Regions from separate parts of the Paenibacillus sp. EKM10P genome, predicted to be linked through region 2. Evidence: predicted binding sites of a transcription regulator. Region 2 holds the regulator's gene; each other region holds the start of a gene.
The links. The regulator Rex, encoded in region 2, represses fermentation and respiration genes when NADH is low (regulators of the CRP and FNR family bind a similar motif). The targets are predictions, from matches to a motif close to TTGTGAAATATTTCACAA.
Positions count from the first base shown of each region.

Region 1: lpdD (prenylated flavin chaperone LpdD) is a predicted target of Rex. The motif match lies at 1,360-1,377, and genes of this name have one in related genera.
Region 3: HFE01_RS16525 (phosphoketolase family protein) is a predicted target of Rex. The motif match lies at 1,507-1,524, and genes of this name have one in related genera.
Region 4: adhE (bifunctional acetaldehyde-CoA/alcohol dehydrogenase) is a predicted target of Rex. The motif match lies at 1,894-1,911, and genes of this name have one in related genera.

Region 1 covers NZ_JAALET010000008.1:159,395-162,596, reverse strand. The annotation lists gene HFE01_RS18460 (DUF4190 domain-containing protein) at 1-164, opposite strand, end outside; gene HFE01_RS18455 (hypothetical protein) at 386-973, shown strand; gene lpdD (prenylated flavin chaperone LpdD) at 982-1,332, opposite strand; gene HFE01_RS18445 (S8 family serine peptidase) at 1,518-3,202, opposite strand, start outside.
Region 2 covers NZ_JAALET010000002.1:568,822-572,023, reverse strand. The annotation lists gene dinG (ATP-dependent DNA helicase DinG) at 1-899, shown strand, start outside; gene HFE01_RS07965 (redox-sensing transcriptional repressor Rex) at 927-1,580, shown strand; gene HFE01_RS07960 (amidohydrolase) at 1,567-2,868, shown strand; gene HFE01_RS07955 (cell wall elongation regulator TseB-like domain-containing protein) at 2,906-3,202, shown strand, end outside.
Region 3 covers NZ_JAALET010000006.1:175,168-178,369, forward strand. The annotation lists gene HFE01_RS16525 (phosphoketolase family protein) at 1-1,389, opposite strand, end outside; gene HFE01_RS16530 (GntR family transcriptional regulator) at 1,682-2,404, opposite strand; gene HFE01_RS16535 (glycosyltransferase) at 2,722-3,202, shown strand, end outside.
Region 4 covers NZ_JAALET010000002.1:728,294-731,495, reverse strand. The annotation lists gene HFE01_RS08800 (dioxygenase family protein) at 101-868, shown strand; gene HFE01_RS08795 (Crp/Fnr family transcriptional regulator) at 1,011-1,727, opposite strand; gene adhE (bifunctional acetaldehyde-CoA/alcohol dehydrogenase) at 1,987-3,202, shown strand, end outside.

The DNA.
Region 1 (3,202 bases), on a different contig from region 2:
AACCCAAGATAGGGAATGACAACAGATAAAATCCCGAGCACCATCGACGCAACAGCTTTACTATTTGTAGGTGGGACCACTGGGGGCTGGTTAAATGGGGCGTTATAATCGTTCGGCTCCTGAAAGGGATCGGAAGATCGAGGCTCCTTGTACAAGTCACTCATCTGTTTAATTCAACTCCAATAATTATAATAACAATATATAAGTTCTAGGGTACCACAATCTTACAAATCAGGACAGTACTTATTTCAATTTTTCAAATTAGAACGTTAAAAAGTAGCAGCATAGCATCTTAGCACTTTTTGAGATAACCGGGCATACAGTATTGTACCTATTACAGATAAATTGCGCTCCATGAGAGCATCCTGCCAAGGAGGACGGAGCTATGTTATATCGTGGAACATCCCGCAGAAAGGGCTCGCCTCACCAACGTTTACATGCAGAGACACTTCGGAAAATATCCGCCGCCATGCTGCCATTTTACAAAGCTATTGCGACCCGACGTGCTTTTGCCGTCCAATGGTCACGAGCTGTCGTTCAGGGTAATTTGGATCGGATGAAATCCCTTCTCTGCTCAGTAGCGCCATTTGCCGCCAAGCAAGGCTTAGGCACGAATGGGATCGGCTACTTTGTTTCCTTTTTAGCTCAGCCACCAATGCTTTATTATACGAACGGTACGACGATTCCACCCGGGATGGTGCAGTTTACATTTGAACCGAAGGTTCATCGCGCCATTGCCAAAGCCGTTTTTCCGCTGTATCGCGAATTGGCACGCAATGAATGCTTTGCTTCTGCCTTAGCCAAAGCGATCTACAGGCAAGACCAGCGTGCAGTTCAGGTAATGATCCGTAGTTTAATTCCATCCTCTGCGCTAAAATCTGTAGACATTGAGGATAATGGATTTGCATTGCTCTTTAAGTATCCCTTTAGTAAATATCCCTATCGCAATCTACTCTTTCAGGAGTTCACTTAAAAAGGTCCCTACAAGCGTACTTGATTAAGTTCTTCAATGAGCTCTTTTCCCATTTGTATAGCCATGTCTGTCAACATTCGGATTTCGTCCTTGGTTGCATGATCCAAATGCGTCCCGCAGCAAATGGCGAAGTTACCCGCAAACTCTTTACGCAAGCGAACTGCAATTTCTTCAGTAATATAAAATTCCTTGTGATTTTGCAATTGCACGGTTTGAATCGGCTCAAGCCTAGCCCCTGCTGTAATCGTCCCCAAGTGAGGCTGATCACCGCCTGATATGAGCACAACGATATCTTCTCCCATAAAATAGGCATCGAGTACAAGACGGATACGTCCGCTTTCTTTTTCCAAATGAATCATATGATCCTCTCCTGCTAAAAAATATTATTGTGAAACGATTCACTTTATAGAGTACTATTCATTGTATCGCTTCCTGAACTGTTGGACAAATTCAAAAAGGCCCACAGCAGCCTCTATTAACAGTGGCTTGCTGTGGGCCTGCATTGCATTCTAAAAAATCTTCTATCCCCTGCTCTTACTTGCTGTTAACGGATCGTGATGGTGTGCACTGCCTTACCGTTTGCGCCGTCATTATCCGTCACTGTTAGCTCCACGGTATACGTTCCGGCTGTGGTGAATTTATGCTTCACTTTCGAACCAACCGCCGTATCGCCATCGCCAAAATTCCAACTGTAGCTGACGATCTCACCATCTGCATCACGGGAGGCTTTGGCGTTAAATTGTACATTTTTGTTCTTCTTGGCTGAGTCATTCGCCTGGATAATAGCTACCGGCTTTTCATTCGATGTAGGTGGATTCGGACCAGGGCCCTCTCCTCCACCATGGGTTACATACAATCTTCCCGGCGCCTCCGTTTCCACTTCATTCCCCGCTGCATCCCTTACCCGGATCACGATGACTCCGCCTTCCAGGTTCAGAGAAGATGAAGTGAGATAAATACCTTCATAGTGACCTGATGAAGTTTCATTTAATGGAATTTCATTACGGGCCAAAGTGGACAGGTTAAAGGGCAACTCCACATGGAAGGATGCCTCCAAACCAGATGCACTGTCAAAAGATACCCGTACCGGCTGCCCTGGAGTGATACGTACATCCTCAGCAGGACTAATATTTTCAAGTTTCGGCAGCGCTGTATCGACATACACCGAGCGTGTAACACTCGTTTCGTTTTCGGCAAGATCTTTGGCCGTTACCGTAATTTGGTTTTCACCTTCGTTGATAAGCAAACGTTTGTTAAAGCTGCCGTCGCTTCCGAATTCAGCAGGCTCGCCGTTAATCGTCAATTCACTGAGGAACTCGTCATACACCGTACCGGTTACACTGACCACACCTGCGTTCGTACGTGCTCCCTCACCAGGCGAAGTCAGGATCAGACCCGGTTTAGTCTGATCGAGCGTTACAACCACCGGCTCGGAACGATCCGTTACTTTGCCGTATACCGCTGCTTGAACACTTAGCGGATTAGCACCTGGCTGAAGATCGACCGCCAAACTGAACTGACGATCCTTCACTTTCGTTGTGCCAGCCAACTCTTTGCCGTTAAAGAGCTGAATATCAGCCCCTTCTGCCGGAGAAGTTCCTGTTACGGTAATCGTATCCTCCTGCGTATACGTTGCCTTCGTAGGAGTTGTAATCGTTGGAGCGTTGACCGGATATCTGACGATCGCCCGGATCATGTAGTTCCCTTCCTCTTCAGGGGATTGGCTCCATGTGCCGCTTACACCTTGCCAGCTACGAAGCGCATTGGGGCTGTTTTCATCTGTAGCAAGGCCCGGCGACTGTGTGCCTACCGCAGACTGTGTATATACAATATAGAAATCGCCTTGAACCGTCACCGGCTCTGGAAGCTGTACCGTCGTCCATTGTGTCTCATCCCGTACAGCTGTTCCGTCGAATGGACCAGCCAATAGACGTCCAGGTGCTCCTGCTGCACCGGAGGCGTCATAGACAGAATATTGGAATGCTGTTCCTCCCGGATTCGGGAAAGCAGAGTTCCAGAACAACAGTGATGCTCCTGTCACCTGTGCCACTTCCGACTCAGGTGTCATTCTCACTGCCCATGAATTGCCTGCCGCGTTAAAGGCTCTGGCATTTTCTCCTGTACCGTCATCATAGGCGATGCCTCCTTGAAAACCGATGAAAGGCTTCAACGTGACATTCGCTTCTACACTGCCGTTTGGAGGAGCCGTAACGGAAATACTGTCACTAT
Region 2 (3,202 bases):
GTAAATCATTGCAATTTTATGCGGTGCCCGTCGATGTGAGCCGCCAGTTGAAAGAAATGTTTTTTGACAAAAAAAGAAGTATTATTCTGACATCTGCTACTTTATCGGTAGATAAATCGTTTCAGTACATGACCGATCAACTCGGTTTGCAGGAGGCCGCAGATCAAGGACGATTAATGACGTCACAGCTCCCATCACCCTTTAATTATAGGGATCAGGTGTTGCTGGTCATTCCGCGAGATTTTCCGAGTGTGAAGGGCAGTGTAGGAGATGCACATTTTGTAGAGATGCTCGTTAGCTCTCTAGGAGCGACTGCCCAGGCGACGCGGGGGAGAATGCTCGTTCTGTTTACTTCCTATCGGATGCTCCGGCAAGTGTATGAGCCGCTCAAAGAGGCGTTAGCGTCCAGCGATATTACCGTGTTAGGACAAGGTGTGGACAGTGGGAGTCGCAGCAAGCTAACCCGCCGTTTTCAGGAAGCGAAAGCTTCTGTATTGCTGGGAACCAGTAGCTTCTGGGAAGGCGTCGATATTCCAGGGAAAGCTTTGACTTGTCTGGCTATCGTTCGCTTGCCGTTTCAACCGCCCAACCACCCGTTACTGGAGGCTAAAAGCGAGTTGCTCCAGCAGCAGAAGAAGAATCCATTTATGAAGCTGTCTGTACCACAAGCAGTTATTCGCTTCAAACAGGGATTTGGGCGATTGGTACGTACAGCGAGCGACCACGGAGTCGTCATCGTTTACGATACGCGTGTGATCGAATCCTATTATGGAAAGCACTTTTTGTACTCGTTACCGGGACCAAAAATGGAGCATATGCCATCGGAGCAAATGGTGCCCCGCATCGCTGAATGGCTCCAATCCGCCCCGGAGACAGAGGCACAACGGACGGACACTTAAAGTCCGTTACAATTAGGGGGAGCAAGTATGAAATCAGATAAAATTTCAGAGGCTGTCGTACGGAGATTACCCGTATATTTACGTTATCTGAATGCACTGCACAAACGGGAGGTGGCTACGGTCTCTTCTCAAGAGCTGGGACAGAGGTTAGATTTGAATCCGGCCCAAATTCGTAAAGATCTTGCCTATTTTGGCGATTTTGGTCGGAAGGGCATCGGTTACGATGTTTCTTATCTAATCGAGAAAATACGCCATATCCTGAAAATCGACCAGCAAATTAATGTAGTATTGGTCGGAGCAGGTAATCTGGGTCAAGCCCTATCGAACTATAATGCTTATTTAAAAGACAATATGAAGATTGTGGCGGTTTTTGATGCGTTCCCGGATAAGGTTGGGACCAGAATCAATACTTTGGTCGTACAGCCGATGGATGAACTGGAAGCGACTGTGAAAGAAAAAAATATACGAATCGGGATTATTACTGTACCTGATTTTGAGGCACAGCACGTAGCTGATAGGCTGATTGAGAGTGGAATTGGAGCGATTTTGAACTTTGCACCTATCATTCTCAAGGCACCGGCTAACATTCGGATACATGCCACAGACTTTACAACTGATTTGCTTAGCCTCGCTTATTATCTGGAGGACGGAAAGGAAGAAGCACAATATGACAGTGAATAAATGGATGATTAAAAACGGCTCGTTTGCCGTGAATGGACCCGAGGCTGGGGTAATCCATGGTTTTATGATTGTGGAGGATAGCCGTATTACTTACATTGGCGAGACTTTGCCTGCGGGTGAGGAAGAGACAGAAGCAATCGACGGCAAGGGGTTATTGTTTTTACCTGGTCTGATCAATACTCATGGTCATGCGGCGATGTCTCTGCTGCGAGGGTATGGAGATGATTTGGCACTTCAAGTGTGGCTTCAGGAAAAAATGTGGCCTATGGAAGCCAAGTTTACATCTACGGATGTGTACTGGGGAACTTCTTTGTCAGTGCTGGAAATGCTGAAAGGTGGAACCACGACTTTCCTGGATATGTACGATCATATGGATGAGGTGGCTCGTGTAGCTGAAGAGTCGGGCATTCGTGCAAGCTTGATGCGTGGAGCCATTGGACTCTGTTCAGAAGAAGAACAACGGATCAAGCTAGCTGAGGCCGTGACTTTTGCGCGTAACTGGCATGGAAAAGCAGACGGACGTATCACAACAATGATGTCTCCTCATGCCCCATACACATGCCCGCCTGCGTTTATTGAGAAATTTGTTCAAGCAGCACATGATCTCGATTTACCATTGCATACGCACATGTCCGAGACGATCGCCGAAGTTGAACAAAACGTACGCGACTACGGCTTGCGTCCAGTTGCACACTTAGATAAGCTTGGCTTTTTCTCCCGTCCTTCACTTGTTGCCCACGGCGTTCACTTGAACGACGAAGAAATAGCTTTGTTAGCGGAACGAGGTGTGGCGGTATCGCATAATCCAGGCAGCAACTTGAAGCTGGCAAGTGGTGTAGCTAGAGTGCCTGAATTGCTGCGTGCAGGAGTTACTGTTTCACTCGGAACAGATGGTCCTGCCAGCAATAATAACCTGGATATGTTCGAGGAAATGCGTCTGGCGGCACTCATTCACAAGGGAGTATCTGGCGACCCAACGGCAGTTCCTGCAAATGAAGCACTACGTCTGGCAACAGAGTATGGTGCAAAGTCGATTGGTTTAAAAGAGGTAGGAGCGCTGGCAGCAGGCAATAAGGCTGACTTTATCGCGCTAGATCTGGATCAGGCCCATTTCTTGCCGCGTACAGATCTTATTTCTCATGCCGTATACTCTGCAAGTGCCAAAGACGTGGCTCATGTGTGGGTAGACGGCCGTCAGGTTGTGAAAAATGGCGAATGCCTGACGATGGACGAGGAACGTATCAAACATGAGGCACAAGCCGCCTTTGAAGGGCTGCTGTCGCGCTAATTTAGGTGTCACATCCCCTTAGAGAGGAAGCACAGGTTTGAAAAATAAGAAGAAATGGATAGCGGTCGCCATTTTGGCCGTAATACTGATCCTGGTCAGCATTTTCTGGTATTATTCGTATGTTACTCAAGACCAGGTGGCTGAGAAAAATGCCGCTATCATGAAGGCCAAGCAATCAGGTGGTCTGGTTAGCACGACTCAGACATGGAAGTCTGTGTGGGATCAGATATATTGGGTAGTTCAAGGAAAAAACGCACAGAATGAAAATATAATGGTGTGGGTTCCTTTTCAAAAAATGGAGGGGAAACCTAACATACCTGCCGCAGATCCAAGC
Region 3 (3,202 bases), on a different contig from region 2:
AATGACACGACCATACGAAGATAAGAATTCATCATTAGGCTCAATAATTTGATCCATCCATTGGCGTTTGGTTACTTCAAAAACAGGTGCCAAGCGATTAGACATCGTTTCATCAGGCCCGAAGATTCTGAAATTACGATTCTCTTCATTTAAAACAACCACATCTTTAACGTATTTGCCCAAAACCGACATATCTTGCGCAATCACTTTACCAGGCGTGGAGTTATCCAGCGCATAGTTACGGAAATCAGGCAATTTCAAATCTTTAATAAGTTTACCTGCATTCGCAACAGGATTCATTCCCATTCGTTTATCGCCAGTAGGTAAAATTTCAGCAATCTCAGCTTTTAACCGACCGTTTTCATCGAACAATTCCTCTGGTCTATAGCTATTCAGCCATTCTAATAAAGCAGGTGCGTGCTGCATATTTTTTTGATCGACCGGAATTGGAACCTGGTGGGCACGGAACGAATTTGTATTCGGCACGCCGTCCCATTCCTTTGGACCTGTCCAGCCTTTAGGGGAACGGAAGATAAGCACTGGCCACGCCGGACGAGTAAGGTCATTATTTTCACGCGCATTCTTTTGAATAGCTTCAATCTTTTCGATGGCAGTATCCAATACTTTCGCCATTTCTGGGTGCATGTGATCAGGATCTTCACCTTCAACAAAGAATGGTTCCCAACCCAAACCTTTAAAGAACGAGGTTAACTCTTCTTTTGATTGGCGAGACATAATCGTTGGGTTACTAATTTTGAAGCCATTTAAATGTAAGATCGGCAGCACTGCGCCATCCGTGATTGGATTGATAAATCGGTTAGAGAACCACGAAGCGGCCAATGGACCCGTTTCAGCTTCACCATCCCCAATAACAACAGCCGAGATCAGATTCGGATTATCTAAAATAGCACCTACACCATGAGAAAGGGAATAGCCCAGCTCCCCGCCTTCATGGATAGATCCAGGGGTTTCAGGCGCAGCATGTGAAGCAATACCGCCAGGGAATGAAAATTGTTTGAACAGTTTCTTCATACCTGGGATATCCTGCGTGATTTGCGGATAAATTTCGGTGTAGCTTCCATCAAGATATGAATTTGAAACCATCACTTGGCCGCCGTGACCAGGACCTTCAATGTAAAGCATGTTCAAATCATATTTATTAATAACACGATTAAGATGAGCATAAATAAAGTTTTGGCCTGGAATCGTGCCCCAGTGTCCAATAGGCTTAACCTTTACATCCGAATCTTTCAAAGGTTCTCTCAACAAAGGATTGTCTTTTAAATAAAGCTGACCTACTGAAATGTAGTTCGTTGCACGCCAGTATGCATCAAGTTTTTCCAAATATGTTTTAGACGAGTAATCTTCTAACACGGGTGATAAAGCCATGGTGTCCACTCCCTAGTAATTTTGTTTGTAATTTATTTCCGGAAATTTCATCTACATGTACATCATAACGCTACACTGAATTAATTCAACCTTTTTCACAAGTGATACGGTCCAATTTTGTGAAATTTTGAACATACTATGAAATATAAATTAAAAAGACAGTAAAAAAGCTCTTACATTAAAATATATAGCAGGATAAACCAATAAAATTTGTGATAAATGAAGAGTTTGCAGACTCTAATCCTTTTTCAAAACTATAAAAAAAAGACCGGAGAATTCTCGAGTCTTTTCATTAGTGTACCGATACAAAGGTATTAAATTTCAAATATTTGTAGTGAAATCGCATATGCGAAAATTCAAATGGGGTACCGTTATCCAAAAAGAAAACACCCTCCATAATGCCTACGGGTTCATTTTCTTTCAATTGCAGCAGCTTTTGATCATTCTCTTCAGACGGTTCTGCAAAAATAGATAAAAAGGATTTGGTGACGGCCAGGTTCCGCGAGTCCTCCAAATAATTAAAAATGGAACCCTCAATAATGGTCTGATTTAAATCCTGGACAATTTTAATGGGGATATAGCCCGTTTCGATCATAAATGGATCATCATCAAACAGACGCAAGCGAACGATTTTATAAACAAAATCATGAGTGTCCAAGAACAAATCGCGCTGTAGTTCTTCTGTCGGTGGAATGACCTCAAAACTCAATACTTTGATTTTTGGCTTTTTGCCATGCATTTGAAAATTATCAGTAACTCCTAGATTAGAGCCCTCGTAGTTAAAGATAGATTCATTTCTTATGTATAAGGGATTAATAAATGTCCCGGAACCTTGTTTTTTGAAAATAATTCCGACACTCTCCATTTTAGTCAGAGCACGTTTAATGGAACTACGACTAACCTGGTAAGTCTCACTAAGACTACGTTCATCTGGCAATCTCATATCTGCAAACTTTCCAGCGAAAATTTTCATTTTAAGATCGTCAATAATTTGCTTATATACAAATTGTGTCATATAGTACTCCTCTTTCAGGTCTTCTATAACTCCATATAGTTTACCATAAACATGCCCATTTCATCTCATGTTTGTTTGTGTCCCTTCTACTTTACATCCTTATGCATAATGCTACCATGACATATACATCACACCACTGAAACATATCTGCAAATCAGCAAAAAATACAGCACTCCCACATTAACATCCGCAAAGGACCAAGCCTGTTTCGAACTTTGTGGGTTGTTTGACTAGACCAGGCTAAAATCCTTGAATACATTGTTATTATTTATCTCGTTCAAAGGTTGTCTAATTAGAATGGTGGGGGGGAGATCACATTGGCTATCCGCTACAGCGTCATCATTCCAACCTATAATCGCGCCCAGCAGCTGTTGCTCACACTCGCTTCATTTGAATCACAAACCTACCCGAAGCAACTATTCGAAGTCATTGTAGCTGATGATGGTTCTACAGACGGAACGAAAGAAATGGTCGAAGGCTTCAAAGCATCCTATCCTCTTATCTATGTGTCACACCCTGAACAACGCGGTCGATCTGCCGTTCGAAATTTGGGACTGCGCCGAGCAAAAGGGCTATACATCATTTTCTGTGACGCTGACTTTTTGGTGCTGCCTCATTTCATTAAAACCGTGAGCCGTTATCACCGCAAGTATCCCAAATCTGTGCTTTCAGGCATTCCGCACTCGTGGGACGATGCATTTACCCACTATCACCCTGATTTTTCTGTGGAAGAAAAAGAACATTGTCGGAGCATACTTACACAATCCGGCTTATGGAATCCTGACTTTGAAACAGCGA
Region 4 (3,202 bases), 160 kb from region 2:
TGCTGGCATCGAGATTGACATTACTCTGTTACTTATGTATTATAACTTACATAAAGTTACTATATGAATAAAATAAACTGTATACGATAAGGAGATTTTAATGATACCATCTTTATTTTTAGCACACGGATCACCTATGCTTGCTATTGAACAGACGGACTATACTGCATTTTTAGATCAGTTGGGGAAAAGCATTCATCCTAAGGCGATTGTTATCTTTACAGCTCACTGGGAGACACAAATGTTAACGATTAGTTCAATGGATGACATATACGATACAATTTATGATTTTGGAGGTTTCCCACCGGAACTGTACGAAGTGAAATATCCAGCACATGGTTCTGTTGAACTAGCTAATAAGTTGAAAAAGTTATATGAACAAAACGGCATCGAGGTACAAACTGATCATGTGAGAGGACTGGATCATGGTTCCTGGACATTGTTGCATCGTATGTATCCTGAGGCAGACATTCCGGTAGTTCAGATTTCCGTAAATCCGTACCTCTCGCCCAAAGCACAATTTGCCATTGGTGAAGTGCTGCGTGAGTTGGGAGAACAAGATATTCTGGTCATTGGCAGTGGCGTGACTGTCCATAATCTGCGTATTGTCAAATGGGGAGAAACGAAAACGGAACGTTGGGCAATTGATTTTGATGACTGGATTATCGAAAAAGTGCAAAGCGGAGATATAGAAGCTTTAGATCACTATGAAAGCGAAGCGCCGTATGCTCGTCAGGCTGTACCTAGAGCAGAACACTTTGTACCGTTGTTTATTGCAATGGGTAGTGGCGACCCTGCAAACAAAGCTAAGGTCATCCATAGAAGCTATGAGATGGGAAATTTAAGTTATCTATGTTTGCAGTTTTAAAGTGGGTAGGCAGAAGAAGGTCGAGTTATGTGCTTTGTTACTGTCCCGTCCGTTCTCTAAAAAATGGGGAGTGGAATAAAATTAGGGAGTGTTATAAGCTAATAATGGCTTACAGCACTCCCTTTTACATTAAAAAAATTTATTATATCCGGCAAATCTCACGTGGGCACAATTCACAATGACATACACCTTGCAGCATTTCCAAATCCTTGACAACAATCATACCATTATCGTATTCGACTGCATTTTTCTTACGCAGATCACTGAGCATCCGATTTACACTTTCCCGGGTAGCACCGATCATATTTGATAAGTCAGTATGAGTAATCTTTTTATGAATCAGAATATAGTCGCCGTGAGGCTCACCATAGGTGTTGCATAGTCGGATGAGTGTGGAACATAGAGCGCCAGGCTTGCCGTACATCATCAAATCGCGGAACTTGGTCTGGGTAATGCGGTGATGCGATCCCATCCATTTCATAAAGTCAATCGCAAAATCACAATGCTGACAAATAAGCAACTCCAAATCTGTATGATCGATTACGCCAATATCACTGTCCTCCAGAACCTCAGCAGAAAAGGAATGCTTAGTGCCGAAGAAAGGATCAGCTTGACCAACAAGATCGCCGCTTTGATACATATATAGAATAAGTTCCTTACCCTCATCCGTAGTTTTGGTCACTTTTACGCGTCCGCGCTTAATATAAAACAGCTTATCCGCTGTATCTCCTTCCCAGAACAGATGCGAACTTTCTGGCATAACTCGATCTTTCATCATCACTTGCAGCCGGTTGAAGCTGGCCTCCGAGAAGCAACAGGTGTTGCCGCGGGCTTCCATTACATTTGTAGGGTTTCTCATCGTCCATTTCCCCTTTGTATCCTATGTTATTTTATCTGCAACTTGATCAATTCAAATTCATTATATACCTGTGCAATGCGTTTTTGGGGCAAGATGAGGGGGTAAAAGTGGCAGAATTCCAAACTTTGTGATTTAATTCACTTCATAAAATAAAATTTTAAATAGATTGTGAAAAAAATCACAAAATATCTTAGAAAGCTGTGTTACGATCAGTGCGTGAACAAGAGATAGTACACGAGATAACAGGAGGATGAGGGAAATGGCTGTTAAAAACGAGGTTATCCAAAAAGAGCAAAGCGCAGAGCAGTATATTCAAACGCTGATTGACCGGGCGAACCGGGCACAGCAAGCTTTCATGAGTATGAATCAGGAGCAGATGGACGAAATCGTACAAGCTATGGCACTCGCAGGGATGGATAAGCACATGCACCTCGCGAAGTTGGCTGTTGAAGAAACAGGACGCGGTGTGTACGAGGACAAAATCACCAAAAACATGTTTGCAACAGAATATGTCTACCATAGCATCAAAAATGAGAAAACCGTCGGTGTCATTGAAGACAATGACTTTGATAGTTTTCAAAAGATAGCTGAACCAGTCGGTATTATCATGGGGATTACTCCAGTAACAAACCCAACTTCGACTACGATGTTCAAAGCGTTAATTGCCATTAAAACACGTAACCCAATCATTTTCGGCTTCCATCCATCTGCTCAATCGTGTAGTGCGGAAGCAGCCCGCGTCTTGCTTGAAGCAGCTGTTAAACATGGTGCTCCAGCGGATTGTATTCAATGGATTGAAGCACCTTCGATGGATAAAACAAATGTACTGATGAACCACTCTGATGTAGCGTTGATTTTGGCAACTGGTGGATCAGGCATGGTTAAGGCAGCTTATAGCTGTGGTAAACCTGCACTTGGCGTAGGTCCTGGTAACGTACCTTGCTTTATTGAGAAAACAGCCGATATCAAACAGGCCGTGAACGACCTTATCCTTTCTAAATCTTTTGATAACGGTATGATTTGTGCTTCGGAACAAGCTGTAATTATTGAAGAGCCTATCTTCGAGCAAGTGAAGAAATTGATGATTGCTAATGGTTGCTACTTTGTAAATAAAGAAGAGGCAGCTAAGCTCACTCAAGGAGCTATGAATGTAGAAAAATGTGCAGTGAACCCGGCCATTGTCGGCCAGTCTGCTGTAAAAATCGCTGAAATGAGCGGTATTACAGTACCGGCAGGAACCAAAATTTTGGTCGCTGAAATTGAAGGAGTAGGAACCAAATTCCCATTATCTGCGGAAAAATTGAGTCCGGTATTGGCTTGCTACAAAGTAAAAAATGCAGAGCAAGGTATCCAACGTGCTGCTGAAGTCGTAGAGTTCGGCGGTATGGGTCACTCGTCAGCTATCCATTCGCAAGATGAGGATGTTATTGCTCGCTTCGCAGACCGTTTGCAAACAGGACGTATCATTGTAAATG